2 regions of the Burkholderia mycopellens genome follow, and region 2 is predicted to be linked to the other one. Evidence: predicted binding sites of a transcription regulator. Region 2 holds the regulator's gene; the other holds the start of a gene.
The links. Region 2 encodes HrcA, which represses chaperone genes, less so after heat shock. Its sites were predicted from a motif close to TTAGCACTCNNNNNNNNNGAGTGCTAA; they were not measured.
Positions count from the first base shown of each region.

Region 1: the regulator HrcA is predicted to act here: its motif matches at 4,489-4,515, upstream of groES (co-chaperone GroES).

Region 1 is NZ_OZ183802.1:971,522-979,154, forward strand. Features, by position in the region: gene ACPTTC_RS04495 (YadA-like family protein) at 1-917, shown strand, start outside; gene ACPTTC_RS04500 (EAL domain-containing protein) at 953-1,816, shown strand; gene ACPTTC_RS04505 (GntR family transcriptional regulator) at 2,088-2,771, opposite strand; gene ACPTTC_RS04510 (response regulator transcription factor) at 3,329-4,099, shown strand; gene groES (co-chaperone GroES) at 4,589-4,882, shown strand; gene groL (chaperonin GroEL) at 4,929-6,569, shown strand; gene ACPTTC_RS04525 (hydroxymethylpyrimidine/phosphomethylpyrimidine kinase) at 6,761-7,627, opposite strand.
Region 2 is NZ_OZ183802.1:811,880-819,512, reverse strand. Features, by position in the region: gene dnaK (molecular chaperone DnaK) at 1-497, opposite strand, end outside; gene ACPTTC_RS03880 (thioredoxin family protein) at 645-1,055, opposite strand; gene grpE (nucleotide exchange factor GrpE) at 1,066-1,611, opposite strand; gene ACPTTC_RS03870 (hypothetical protein) at 1,967-2,128, shown strand; gene ACPTTC_RS03865 (RNA-binding S4 domain-containing protein) at 2,100-2,507, opposite strand; gene hemH (ferrochelatase) at 2,513-3,577, opposite strand; gene hrcA (heat-inducible transcriptional repressor HrcA) at 3,976-4,998, opposite strand; gene ACPTTC_RS03850 (NAD kinase) at 5,130-6,032, shown strand; gene recN (DNA repair protein RecN) at 6,052-7,633, shown strand, end outside.

The DNA.
Region 1 (7,633 bases), 160 kb from region 2:
CGCCGGGCGCGGAACGCCAGATCACGAACGTCGCTGCCGGCCAGGTCTCGGCCACCAGCACGGATGCGATCAACGGCAGCCAGTTGAACGCGACGAACCAGGCGGTCAACAACCTGTCGACGTCGACCGCGACGAACGTCGCATCGCTGTCGACGGGGATCAACTCGCTGTCGACGGGCCTGAGCGCGACCAACAGCAACGTGTCCTCGCTGTCCACATCGACGTCGACTGCGATCAACGCGCTGTCGACATCGACGGCGGCCGGCATCGGTTCGCTGTCGACCGGCCTGAGCACGACGAACAACAACGTGGCCTCGCTGTCGACCGGCGTAACGAACATCAACAACCAGTTGAGTCAGCTTTCCACGTTGATGACGACGAATACGACGAACGCCGCCGGCGTCGCCGCCGACATGAACGGCACCGGCACCGACAAGCCGACCGTCACCGCCGGCTCGAACTCGGTGGCGATCGGCGCGAATTCGACGGACGGCGGCCGACAGAACGTGGTGTCGGTCGGCAGCGACACGCAGCAGCGCCAGATCATCAATGTGGCCCCGGGTACGCAGGGCACCGATGCGGTCAACGTGAACCAGCTCAATGCGGTGCAGTCGACGCTGTCGACGGCACTGTCGGGCCAGCAGGCGCAGATCAACTCGCTGGGTTCGCAACTGCAGCAGACCGACCAGATGGCGAAGCAGGGTATCGCGGCCGTCGGCGCGATGGCGTCGATCCCGCAGCTCGATCGCGACGCCAACTTCGGGGTGGGGTTGGGTACGTCGACCTTCCTCGGCCAGAAGGCGATGGCGGTCAACATGCAGGCCCGCATCACGGACAACCTGAAGGCGTCGCTCAACGGCGGCTTCAGCGGCGGTCAGCGGGTGATCGGCGCCGGCATGCTGTACCAGTGGAAGTAGTCGCATGTTGACGCACGGCCGACGGAAAGGACGGTGTGGGAGCGACGCTGTATCGGCAGGCACTGCGATGCCGAGCGTGTGCATGGGAGATCGCGGTGGATGCTATGGCCGTGCATTGCAGTACTGATGATCTTGTCGAAGACGCGGAGCGTGGATTGGCTCGGAAAGAGTTCTTTTTCGTCTATCAGCCCAAGCTCCGCCTTCAATCGGGATTGCTGTCCGGATTCGAGTCGTTGATACGCTGGCATCATCCGGAACGTGGTGTGTTGATGCCGGCAGCGTTTATCGACCTTGTCGAGAATTCGCATCTGACACGCCGATTTACGGATTACGTGATCGATGAGTCTGCGCGGGTGCTTGCTGGTTGGGCTGCACTCGGATACGAGAACTTGTCTCTGTCTGCAAATTTTCCTGCTCGTGAGATTACCCGGGAGGGGTTGGCAAAACGCTTGTCTTTTATTCTGGATTCGCATGCCGTGTGTGCCGCGAATTTCCAAATTGAACTGACGGAATCCATCGATCCGGGTCCGATCGACACACTCGCAGCAGCTATCGCTCCGATTCGGAGGATGGGAGTGAGCGTTGCAATCGACGATTTTGGTTCGGGGTGTTGGTCGCTGAGCAAGTTGCATCGTCTCGAAGTGGATACGCTCAAGCTGGACCGGTCTTTCATGCGCGACGTCCACGAGAACGTCGAATCGAGAACCATGGTCGAAACGCTCGTCGAGCTCGGGACCCGCTTGGGAAAGCATGTTGTCGTCGAGGGCGTTGAAACCGAGGCTCAATTTTCGTGGCTGCGAGCGATGCCCCAAATTGATTGTCAGGGCTACTATATTTCGGAACCCGTTCGAGAGGCGCAGGTGGAAGGGCTGATCGAGCGGTGCGGAATCGCGCGTTGATGGCACGGCGACGCAAGTGCGGGTTGCGACGGGCGTGATCCCATCAATATCAGAACAGGATCGTCGTCTTCACATCGCAGTCATCGCGTTGCACGCGCCAATCGTCAGTCGTGACGTCGAGGCGCTGACGTATGTGCGGCGTTGAGTTTGCGCGGCATACGCCAGGCGTGGCGGCCTGCTCGCTTCATCGAGCGTGTGAAATAAGAACGCGATGTAAAGATGAGAAGGCACCGCCCAGGTCAATGCGTTGAATGGCGGCAGCGGCGCGTTGTCAGACCGCGATTCGCGGATGATTCGGCTCGAAATCGCGGGTGAAACAGTCTCGGGTGAATGCGTCTATATAGTCCATCATCAAGTCTGATGAAACCCCGGCTTGCTGCTCGTCGCCGTCGGCTATCGCGCGTGCGACCCGCGTGTGCTGCAGGCTTGCGGTCGGCAAGTCATTCAATTGCTTGTGATACATGAAGTAAAAGCGGCGCGACAACGCATGTAATGGCGCAATGGCCTCGGCGGCGAAGCGATTTCGCGAAAACTGCGCGGTAAGTTGATTGGCCACGTATACGCGCCTCAAGTAGGCGACGACGTCGCGCGATTCGCCTGCCACGTCGAGTTCGTCAGCGACGTCGCGGATCTGCGCGCGTTCCTCGGGCGAGGCGCGCCGCGCAGCGCGCTGCGCGATGAGGCGTTCCAGTTCACGGCGTGTTTCGAGCACGAGCAACTGATCGTGAATGTTCGGCACGGTAATCATGATGCCGTGACGCGGAACGACCTGAACGAGATGCGAAGCAGCCAATCGTTGTACGGCCTCTCGAACGGGCGTTCTCCCGGTATTCAGCTTCTCCGCAAGCGACGCCTCCGACCAGACACTGCCGGGCGCGAGTTCCAGCGTCACGATGAGTTCTTCCAGTTTCTGGTGAGCCTGTTCGGCAAGGGTGTTACCCGTCAGTCCGTTCATGTGCCTAAGCGATCGCCAAAAGAATATTACTAACATATTAGAGCGGGCGTCCCCTGTTTTCAACTCGAGGCTAAAAGGGTCAAGGTTAGGGAACGGGTTTACCCCCTTTGATCTCGGGCAAGTGCTTCGATATTCTACTGATATGTCAGTAACATCTGACTGACATGCTGACGCGGGATGGGTCGCGTTGCATCCAGCGACGACGAATCGGTTCGACTCATTGCCGGCTCGAGGGCGGGATTGAAGGTCGTCAACAAGGGTGCCGGAGTGCTTGGCAGTTTCGCGATGAGACGCTTGTGACGTTCTGCTAACCGGTATCGCCCGTGCCGTTCGTCGGCGCCAGGTGCATGGCGGGGAGGCGTACTTTTGAAAATAGGGTGGCGGATCAGGTTGGAAGGCTGTGGACTGATCGGGTTTTGAGGTTGGTGTTGAGGTGAGGCTGGTTTCAATCGATCGGCAGTGGTTAAAAATAAGACGTCAAGTTTGTACTGGTGTATCCGTGCGATCGATTTGGTGTGCGATGTAAATCATTCGAGTCGACGAAGGCTGGGGGTGTTATGAGTATCTTGTTGGTGGAAGGGGATCCGGGTCAGGCGTCAGCCTTTGAAAGGGCGCTGCGAGGGACGAATCGGGAAATTTTCCGGGTGTGCGATAGCGCGAGAGCCGTCCGGTATCTTAAAAGGGAGATGGTCGAACTCATCGTGCTCGATTGGCGAATTCCGGATGCCGATGGCCTGAATTTGTTGCACTGGATTCGGGCTAACGTCGGAGCCGAACCGGCCGTCTTGTTCCTGGCTGCGAGAACGCTTGAAGCAGATGTCGCTGCCGCGCTGGACGCAGGCGCCGACGAGTACATCGGTAAGCCGTTCCGCGAGATCGAGTTGGCCGCTCGCGTCAATGCGCTGTTGCGTCGAAAGGGCCGCAACAAAAAACTCGATGGCAGGGTCGAGATCGGCGCGTATGTTCTGAATCCGCTTGCGCGTACTATCACGCTACACGGAAAGATCATCGATTTGACGGCAAAGGAATTTGCGCTGGCAAATTTCTTGTTCAATAACATCGGGAACGTGCTTTCCCGGGATTTGTTGTCGACGCTGGCGTGGGGGCGGGCGCTGGATGGGACATCCCGGAGTCTCGACACCCACATCTATCGACTCCGACAAAAACTGGTGCTTCGTCCGGAAAACGGGCTGCAGTTGTGTGCCGTGTATACGCATGGCTACCGGCTGGATACGGTCGACAAAGGTTCGACGGTGGAACGTTTTGCGGTCCCTGGCCATGTGTCGCAGCGTGCCGTTTCCGAGCGTCCGGTGCCTGCGCTGCTGTAGAAAATTCAGGTGGATTCGTCGGTCCAACGGGGCGAGGGGGCTGCCGCGCGTTCGCATCGCGAGCGCAACGGAGCGTCCGCGCCCCATTTAATTTGTTTGGATGCGGCTTGTTGTACGGGATTTCCCTGAGGTACTGTGGCCGCTGCGGGGGATCCGTGACGGCGGCTCGGGCAAGCGGCTCGAGGCGCCTTCTCAGCTCACATCGGCTCTCACGTGTGGGCCTCTGTAAGTCATTGTTTTTGTGGAACATATCTCCGCTCCTCCTGCATCGTCCTGATCGTCCCGGGCACGCGGCCAAGTGATCAAGGCTCAAAGCCGGGCGCGCCTCGCCGGCCCGAAAAAAAACCGCCGATCCCCCTTCTTGAATTTGTCAAAACCCGTCCATATAATTAGCACTCGCTGCACGAGAGTGCTAACAATTCTCTGCCAGGCGCCAAGCCGGGCAGATTCCCTAAGCGTTCTTCAATCTCAGTCAAGAGAGGAGTGAATATGAACCTTCGTCCTTTGCACGATCGCGTGATCGTCAAGCGCCTGGATCAAGAAACCAAGACCGCCTCGGGCATCGTGATCCCCGACGCCGCAGCTGAAAAGCCGGATCAGGGCGAAGTCCTGGCCGTCGGCCCGGGCAAGCGTGACGACAAGGGCGCGGCAATCGCGCTCGACGTGAAGGTCGGCGATCGCGTCCTGTTCGGCAAGTACGCAGGCCAGACCGTGAAGGTCGACGGCAACGAACTGCTGGTCATGCGCGAAGAAGACATCATGGCCGTGGTCAACGCCAAGTAAGCGTCCACCGACGGTACATATTCCCAAGAATTCAAGGAGTTAGAAGATGGCAGCTAAAGACGTCGTATTCGGCGATTCCGCCCGTTCGAAGATGGTCGAAGGCGTGAACATTCTCGCCAACGCAGTCAAGGTCACGCTGGGTCCGAAGGGCCGCAACGTCGTGCTCGAGCGCAGCTTCGGCGGCCCGACGGTCACCAAGGACGGTGTGTCGGTCGCGAAGGAAATCGAGCTGAAGGACAAGCTCCAGAACATGGGCGCGCAAATGGTCAAGGAAGTGGCTTCCAAGACCAGCGACAACGCAGGCGACGGCACGACGACGGCAACCGTCCTCGCGCAATCGATCGTCCGCGAAGGCATGAAGTACGTCGCATCGGGCATGAACCCGATGGACCTGAAGCGCGGCATCGACAAGGCAGTCGCAGCGGCTGTCGAAGAGCTGAAGAAGATCAGCAAGCCGTGCACGACGAACAAGGAAATCGCACAGGTCGGCTCGATCTCGGCGAACAGCGACACGTCGATCGGCGATCGCATCGCTGAAGCGATGGACAAGGTCGGCAAGGAAGGCGTCATCACCGTCGAAGACGGCAAGTCGCTGGCCGACGAACTCGACGTCGTCGAGGGCATGCAGTTCGATCGCGGCTACCTGTCGCCGTACTTCATCAACAATCCGGAAAAGCAAGTCGCCGTCCTCGACAACCCGTTCGTGCTGCTGCACGACAAGAAGGTGTCGAACATCCGTGATCTGCTGCCGGTGCTCGAGCAAGTCGCGAAGGCAGGCCGTCCGCTGCTGATCATCGCTGAAGACATCGAAGGCGAAGCGCTCGCAACGCTGGTCGTCAACAACATCCGCGGCATCCTGAAGACCGTTGCGGTCAAGGCGCCGGGCTTCGGCGATCGTCGCAAGGCGATGCTGGAAGACATCGCGATCCTGACCGGCGGCCAGGTGATCGCGGAAGAAACCGGCCTGACGCTCGAGAAGGCAACGCTGGCAGAACTGGGCCAGGCGAAGCGCATCGAAGTGGGCAAGGAAAACACGACGATCATCGACGGCGCAGGCGAAGCCGCGAGCATCGAAGCACGCGTGAAGCAAGTGCGCGCGCAAATCGAAGAAGCGACGTCGGACTACGACCGTGAAAAGCTGCAAGAGCGCGTGGCCAAGCTGGCCGGCGGTGTTGCAGTGATCAAGGTCGGCGCAGCGACCGAAGTCGAAATGAAGGAAAAGAAGGCACGTGTCGAAGACGCACTGCACGCAACGCGCGCAGCTGTGGAAGAAGGCATCGTGGCAGGTGGCGGCGTTGCGCTGATCCGCGCTCGCACCGCGATCGCAGGCCTGACCGGCGCTAACGCCGACCAGAACGCCGGCATCAAGATCGTGCTGCGCGCCATGGAAGAGCCGCTGCGCCAGATCGTCACGAACGGCGGCGAAGAAGCCAGCGTCGTGGTGGCGGCAGTTGCTGCAGGCCAGGGCAACTACGGCTACAACGCGGCGACGGGCGAGTACGTCGACATGGTCGAAGCCGGTGTTGTCGACCCGACCAAGGTCACGCGTACCGCACTGCAGAACGCAGCTTCGGTTGCAGGCCTGCTGCTGACGACGGACGCAGCTGTTGCTGAACTGCCGAAGGAAGACGCTCCGATGCCGGGCGGCATGCCGGGCGGCATGGGCGGCATGGGCATGGACATGTAATCGACTTCGGTCGATGGTGTCCGGAGCGCGCAGCGATGCGCGTTCCAGCCAAAAGAAAAGACCCGCAGCGATGCGGGTCTTTTTTTATGTGCGCACATTTCGATGCATGCGCGGGGTGGCCGAAGATGCCGCGCCCCAAGGCCGTGACACGGGCAGCGGGCAGCGGCGGGGCATGCACCGCCGTGCTCACCTCAATGCCGGTGCGACGTCCTCGGCACCGTGTCGGCCTTCACGGCCGGCGGCGTATCCGAGTCTTCGTTGCTGCGCGCCCAGAAGAACCGGTCGGGCAGGTACGCACCCATGCCGGGCCGGAACGCGTCACGTACGGACTGGTACAGGTATTCCTGCGCCTCGCGAACGGCTTCGGGCGGCTCCTGGCCGTTCGCGAGCAGTGCCGCGATGGCCGCGCCCAAGGTATCGGTGATGCCCATCAGCCGGTGCGGCGAGCGATCCCACATGTCCTCGCGGAGCTGGCCCTCCTCGCCGTACAGTGTGTTGACGAGCCGGTGCGAGCCCGTCTCGGACGACAGGATGTACTCGCAGCCCTGCGACAGCAGGTGCGAGACGGCCGCGTCGAGATTCGGCGCCTCGGCGTCGCCGTCCGGCTGCGCGAGCGCGATCAGCGTCGCGTAGTCGGCGACCAGCAGCGTGGTTTGCGGCGCCAGCAGGTCGGCGATCGATTCGCGCAGGTCGTCGGCTGCGAGCACGTGCTCGTCGTCGAGCGTGAAGTCCGGCGCGAGCACGAGCGGCACGCCGTCGTAGTCGGCGACGACCTCGGCGATTGCGCTCACGACTTCCGCGCGCGTCGCCGCGCCGATCTTGAACGCTGCAACCGGCATGTCTTCGAGCAGCATGCGCGCCTGGGCGGCGACCACGTCGGGATCGAGGCCGGTCACTTCGTCGCAGGCGGCCGAGTCGCGCACGGTGTAGCCCGTCAGGACGGACACACCGTGACAGCCCATGCTCGCCAAAGTCATCAGATCGGCTTGAATGCCGGAGCCGCCGGTGGGATCGGACAGGCCGAAGGTGAGGACGATCGGAGGGGCGTTGCTGGACATGTAAAA
Region 2 (7,633 bases):
TTGACTTCGAGGCCCGCGATGCGGCCGGCGTCCTTGGTTGCCTGACGCTGGCTGTCGTTGAAGTACGCCGGCACCGTGATCACGGCTTCCGTGACCGGCTCGCCGAGGTAGTCTTCGGCCGTCTTCTTCATCTTGCGCAGCACTTCCGCCGAAACCTGCGGCGGCGCGAGCTTTTCGCCGTGTGCCTCAACCCATGCATCGCCGTTGTCGGCCTTGATGATGGTGTACGGCATCAGGCCGATGTCCTTCTGGACTTCCTTCTCTTCGAAGCGGCGGCCGATCAGGCGCTTCACCGCGAACAGCGTGTTCTTCGGGTTGGTCACCGACTGACGCTTGGCCGGCGCGCCGACCAGCACTTCGTTGTCGTCCATGTAGGCGATGATCGACGGCGTGGTGCGCGCGCCTTCCGAGTTCTCGATGACCTTGACCTGGTTGCCTTCCATGATGGCGACGCACGAGTTCGTGGTGCCGAGGTCAATACCGATGATCTTTCCCATTTTTCCTAATCTCCAGAAATGCTTGTTTGCTGCGCAAAACCCCGCGTTTTGGGGCGGTTTCGCGCGCCAGAATTCAACTCTGTTCCCGAAATGCGTCCGTCCGATCCGTTTTCAAGACCCGACGAGCGATGCGGATATTAAATTTTTTCAATCGCCGCCGGCTAGCGGATCGCCACCTGCCGCGGCGATTTTCGCGCGTGCCGCCGACACCGCTGCCTGGAACTGCGCGAGGCCATGCCAGCCCGTCGCGCGGCCCAGCCGCTTGCCGCGGTGGAAAAAGAACCACGTCGGCACGCCATGCAGCCCGAAGCGGCGGCCCAGCTGGTGGTGTTCGTACACGTTGCAATGGAACCACTTCAAGTCCAGCGCGCGGATCGCGTCGGGCTGGGCGAGCATCGCCTTCTTCGCGATCTCGCAGTTGAAGCAGTCGACGCCCCAGAAGAACACCACCGCGAGCGCATCGCCCGCGCCGTCGATCGCCGCGTCGAACGTGCCGGCGTCCAGTGCCCGCATGTCGAACGCGTCGAACGCGGCCGGATCGACGCCGGCAGGCAGCATCGCGACGGCCTTACTTCGGCTGCGCGACGGTGACGAGCGCCGGACGCAGCACGCGGTCGGCGATCGTGTAGCCCTTTTGCAGCACCGTGACGACGGTGTTCGGCTCCTGCTCGGCCGGCACCATCGAAATCGCCTGGTGCTGGTGCGGATCGAACTTCTCGCCGACCGGGTTGATCGCGACGACGCGGCCCTTCTCGAGCGCGCTCGTCAGCTGGCGCAGCGTCAGTTCGACGCCTTCGCGCACCTTCGCGATGTCGCCGGACGTATCGTTGACGGCCGCTTCCAGGCTGTCCAGCACGGGCAGCAGGTGCTCCGCGAAGCTCTCGATCGCGAACTTGTGCGCCTTCGAGACGTCGTCCTGCGCGCGGCGGCGGACGTTCTCGGTCTCGGCCTTCGCCCGCAGGTAGCTCTCCTGCAGCTCGGCGACCTTGGCTTGAGCCTCCGCGAGCGCCGCGTCGGCTGCTTCGGCGGCGGGGGCAGCGCCTTGCGCCGCCTGCTTCTCGCTGCCGATATCTTCGGCCGATTGGGGTGCCGGGTTCTCTTGCGTGTTTTCCATGTCGCTGAAAGTCGATTAGAGGTTAAAGCCAAATCGGCAACCGCCGGACCGTATATCCGGCGGCACCGCACATTGCTGGTGCAAATAAGGGTGAATACGACGATTTCAAGGGGGTGATTCGCCGGCATTCTCCAATGCAGCGAAACAACCGCGCGTCACGCCGGGGCATCGCCCGCATAGTCCGCCAGATCAGGCGAAACGGGCTGTAACAACGCTTACCTGGCAAGTACTAGCTTGGCACAGGCCCGCTGCACTACACTGCACTCAAGCGTAGGAAAAGCGTGTTTACCCCTAGCTGACCGCCGCCTGACATCCACCTGGCGCCGCTTTCACCCGTCTTCTCGAGGGGAGTACCGTGAAACTGACCTTTGCGATATCGGTGGTCGCGCTGGTACTCATTGCCGGCACCACCACCATCTGCCTGTCGGGAGCCGTTACCGACCGCACGACCGAATACGGGAGCGCGCGGGCGACGTTCGACCAGATGTTCAGCTCCCACCAGAAAATCTGTCGATGATGCGCCGGTCGCGCTTCGTCGGCCGGCCGTGCAATTCGGCTGCCGGTTCGCGATACGTGCGACGCCGCTCCAGTTCGGCGAGCCGCGCGGCCCGCCCTGCTTCCGTTTCCTCGTAAAGCGTCTGCGCGACGCTCGCCGGCCCGCGCACGTCGCACACGCCAAGCACGGCAATGTGCCAGACGATGCCGTCGATCGCAATCTCGACTTCGTCGCCCACGCGCACCTCCTTCGCCGGCTTGACTGCCGCGCCGCCGATCTTCACGTGCCCCTTGTCGACCGCATCGGTCGCGAGCGAGCGCGTCTTGAAGAACCGCGCCGCCCACAACCATTTGTCGATGCGCAGCTTCGCGCCCGGTTCGGTCGAGATCTTGTAATTCATCGCGCTTAACTCACCATTTCGGGCTGCGCGGCCTTGACCGGCCAGCCCTGCAGATTCTCGGCGACGATCTCGCCGAGCGCACCGATCCACGCGGGCGCGCCGTTCAGGCACGGAATCCGGTGGAACGCCTTGCCGCCGCCGGCGAGGAATTCGTCACGCACCTCCATGCCGATCTCCTCGATCGTCTCCAGGCAATCGGCCGTGAAACCGGGACAGAACACGTCGGCCCGCCGCACGCCGGCCTCGCCGAACTCGCGCAGCGTCGGCGCGGTGTAGGGCTGCAGCCATTCGGCCTTGCCGAACCGCGACTGGAAGGTGATGCGGCATTCGGTCGTCGACAGCCCGAGCGCGGCCATCAGCAGCGCCCCTGTCTGCTGGCACTGGTCGTGGTAGGGATCGCCGAGGTCGAGCGTGCGCTTCGGCACGCCGTGAAAGCTCAGCACGAGTTTGTCGCCGGCCGCGAAGTCGGGCCGGCCGTGCTGCGCCCAATACTGGCGCACCTGCTCGGCCAACGCATGGATATAGGCCGGATGGTCGGCGTAGTGCCGCACCGTGCGCACCTCCGGCTGGTTGCGCATGCGCGCGAGCGCGTTGAATGCGGCGTCGAAGGCCGTGGCCGTGGTCGACGACGAGTATTGCGGATACATCGGCATCAGCAGCACGCGCTCGACGCCCGCACGCTTGAACTGCGCGAGCGCGTGCGAAATGTTCGGGCTGCCGTAGCGCATCGCGTAGTCGACCTGCACTTGATAGCCGTTCGACGCGAGCAGGTGCCGCACGGCATCGGTCTGGCGCTCGGTGTAGACGCGCAGCGGCGAGCCCTCGGGCATCCAGACGGCCGCGTATTTCTTCGCGGATGCGCGGCCGCGCAGCGGCAGGATCAGCGTGCGCAGCAGCACCTGCCAGACGGCCTGCGGAATCTCGACGACCCGTGGATCCGACAGGAATTCGGCCAGGTAGCGCCGCACCGCGCGCGGCGTCGGGGCGTCGGGTGTGCCGAGATTGATCAGCAGCACACCGATGCGATGGGCAGCCGCGGTGCTCGAGGACGGCTCAAGATCGAAACGCATGGGCAATAACGTGCTCGGGGCACGGAACCGGACGGCTCTCAATTATAGCCGGCCGCCCCGCGCCGGTCGGCCAGGACCTGCTCCCGCTCATGACGAGCTTGCACTGGACGCCAGAAGGCCGAGCGCAACGCGCATGACGCCGCGATCGGCGCTTCTGGCGGCCAGCCCCGCAAAAGATCGATTCCAATCAGGGGAGCGAGCGTTGCCGGCCGCATAGCGGCGGCGCGCGTCGCTTGTTTGGCTCGGCTAGACGGTGCGCCTTGCTTCCTGCACGGCGACTGGCAACGCTCGTTCGCAAGCGCGTCATGAGCGGAACCAGGCCCTATCGTTCGGCCGACTGCCGGCACGCGCGGTGCCGCGGCAAGATGACGGGGCGGGATCGGGCCGGCGACGGCAGGCTACTGCTGGCTCAGCGTGAGCGACAGCAGGCGCGCGGTGATGTCGACGATCGGTATCACGCGGTTGTACGCCATGCGGGTCGGGCCGATCACGCCGAGCGTGCCGACGATCTGCCCGTTCACCTCGTAAGGTGCGGTCACGACGCTCATTTCCTCGATCGGCACGAGCGTCGATTCGCCGCCAATGAAGATCTGCACGCCCTGGGCGTGGCTCGACACGTCGAGCAGTTGCAGGAGGCCCGTCTTTTGGTCGAATACGTCAAACAGCTTGCGCAGCCGCGCCATGTCGGACGAGAGATCCGCCACTTCGAGCAGGTTGCGCTCGCCGGAAATCAGCACGGTGTCCTCGGTGTCGGGCACCTCGGTGCTGGCCGTCACGGCCGCATGCATCAGCGCGGTCATGTCGCCGCGCAGCTGGTCGATCTCGTCGCGCAGGCGGCGGCGCACCTCGTCGAACGACAGTCCGGCGAAATGCGCATTGATGTAGTTGGACGCCTCGGTCAGTTGCGACGGCGAGTAATCGCGCGGCGTCGCGAGCATCCGGTTCTGCACGTCGCCCTCGGGCGTGACGATGATCAGCAGGATGCGCTTGTCCGACAGGCGCATGAACTCGATCTGCTTGAACACGTGGCTGCGGCGCGGCGTCAGCACGACGCCCGCGAACTGCGACAGGTTCGACAGCACGCTCGCGGCGGCCGCCACGACCCGCTGCTGCGGCTCGCCGGCCTGCAACGTGTTCTGCACCTGCCGCGCGACGGCTTCGGCGTCGATCGGCACCTCGACCGTCAGCATGGTGTCGACGAACAGCCGGTAGCCGCGCGGCGTCGGCACGCGGCCGGCCGACGTGTGCGGGCTCGACACGAGGCCGAGCTCCTCCAGGTCGGACATCACGTTGCGGATCGTCGCCGGGCTCAGCTCGAGCCCGGAGTAACGGGACAACGTGCGCGATCCGACTGGCTGACCGTCGGCGATATACCGTTCGATCAGGGTTTTCAGGAGGGTTCGTGCGCGAGGATCTAGCATGGTGGAAAATTTTAGCGCAACCGCGCGACCGCGGCGAGTGGCGTCGGCTGCCGTTGCGCGGGTTGGCCCGATCCGGCCCCGCCCGTGCGCGGCCGGTTCTTTTCGTCAACGAGCTATGGTGTAATGCCGGCATGAAAACCGGTAATCAGTTCAACACTGTCGCGCTCGTCGGCCGGAGCAACACGCCCAACATCGCCGAGCCGCTCGCCACACTGGCCGCCTGCGTCGCCAAGCAGGGCTTCGAGGTCGTCTTCGAAGCCGAGACCGCGCGCGAGATCGGCATCACCGGCTACCCGGCGCTGACCCCGGCCGAAATCGGGGCGCGCGCCGACGTGGCGGTCGTGCTGGGCGGCGACGGGACGATGCTCGGCATCGGCCGCCAGCTCGCGCCGTACAAGACACCGCTGATCGGGATCAACCACGGGCGGCTCGGCTTCATCACCGATATCGCGGCGGCCGACATGCAGGCGCTCGTGCCAGTGATCCTGTCGGGCAAGTTCGAACGCGAGGAGCGCGCGCTGCTCGAGGCCCGGATCATGCGCGACGGCGAACCGATCTACCATGCGATCGCCTTCAACGACGTCGTCGTGAACCGCAGCGGCTTCTCCGGGATGGTCGAGCTGCGCGCGTCGGTCGACGGCCGATACATGTACAACCAGCGTTCGGACGGCCTGATCGTCGCCACGCCGACCGGCTCGACCGCTTACGCACTGTCGTCGGCCGGCCCGATCCTCCATCCGCAGCTGGCGGGTATCGTGCTCGTGCCGATCGCGCCGCACGCGCTGTCGAACCGGCCGATCGTGCTGCCCGACGATTCGAAAATCGCGATCCAGATCGTCGGCGGGCGCGACGTCAACGTGAACTTCGACATGCAGTCGTTCACCGCGCTCGAACTGAACGACACGATCGAGGTGCGCCGCTCGAAGCACACGGTGCCGTTCCTGCACCCGATCGGCTACAGCTACTACGCGACGCTGCGCAAGAAGCTGCACTGGAACGAACACGCCTCGAACGAAGACGACAACGCGTCCTGACGCCGCTCCGCCCGACACCATGCTCCGCCACCTCTCGATCCGCGACTTCGTCATCGTCGCCGCGCTCGATCTCGAATTCGACAGCGGCTTTTCCGTCTTTTCCGGCGAAACCGGCGCCGGGAAATCGATCCTGATCGACGCCCTTGCCCTTGCGCTCGGCGAACGTGCCGACGCGAGCGTCGTGCGCACCGGTTGCGGCCGCGCCGACATCACCGCCGAATTCACGCCGCACGACCGCGTCGCGCGCTGGCTCGACGAACACGCGTTCGACACCGAGGACACCGTGATGCTGCGCCGCGTGATCGATGCGAACGGCCGGTCGCGCGCATTCATCAACGGCACCAGCGCGACGCTCGCGCAGCTGCGCGAGCTCGGCGAAATGCTCGTCGACATCCACGGCCAGCATGCGCACCAGTTGCTCATGCGGCCCGACGCGCAGCGCGAGCTGTTCGATACGCACGCGGGGCTCGTTGCCGACGCCGCGAACGTCGCACGCGCATGGCGCGTGTGGCGTGACGCGACGCAGGCGATCGACGCGGCAAAAGCGCACGAGCGCGAGCTGCAGCTCGAACGCGAAAAGCTCGCCTGGCAGCTCGCCGAGCTCGACAAGCTCGCCCCTCAGCCCGGCGAATGGGACGAAGTCAGCAACGAGCACAAGCGCCTGTCGCATTCGGCGAACCTGATCGAAGGCGTGCGCGGTGCGCTCAACGCGCTGTCCGAGTCCGACGACGCGATGCTCGCGCAGCTCGGCGCGATCGTGTCGAAGCTGCGCAGCCTCGCCGACTACGACACCACGCTCGGCGACGCGCTCGCGTCGCTTGAACCGGCCGAGATCCAGCTGCAGGAAGCGGTCTACTCGCTGTCGCACTATGCACAGCGCATCGATCTCGATCCCGAACGGCTCGCGCAGGTCGAAACGCGCCTCGATGCGCTGCACTCGACCGCCCGCAAGTTCCGCTTGCCGCCCGACACGCTGCACGAAGAACACGCGGCACGCCGCGCGCAGCTCGCCGCACTCGACGCGGCCGCCGATCTCGGCGCGCTCGAGGCGGTGCAGGCCAAGGCGCGGGAAGCCTATCTCGCCGACGCCAAACAGCTGTCCAAGGCGCGCACACAGGCCGCCAAGGCGCTCGGCGCGGCCGTCACGGCCGGCATGCAGGAATTGTCGATGGCGGGCGGGAGCTTCGAAGTCGCGCTCGTGCCGCTCGCCGACGGCGGCCCGCACGGGCTCGAACAGGTCGAATTCCGGGTCGCCGGGCACCCTGGCGTGCCGCTGCGGCCGCTCGCGAAGGTTGCGTCGGGCGGCGAGCTCGCACGCATCAGCCTCGCGCTCGCCGTGATCGCCAGCGCGGCAAGCCCGACGCCGACGCTGATCTTCGACGAAGTCGATACGGGGATCGGCGGCGGCGTCGCCGAAGTGGTCGGCCGCCTGCTGCACCAGCTCGGGCGCGATCGCCAGGTACTGTGCGTGACGCACCTGCCGCAGGTCGCCGCGCGCGGCGACCATCACTTCCAGGTCACAAAAGGCGCCGACGACCGCGGCGGCACGGTGTCGACCGTGGTCGCGCTCGACCGCGCCAACCGGATCGAGGAAGTCGCGC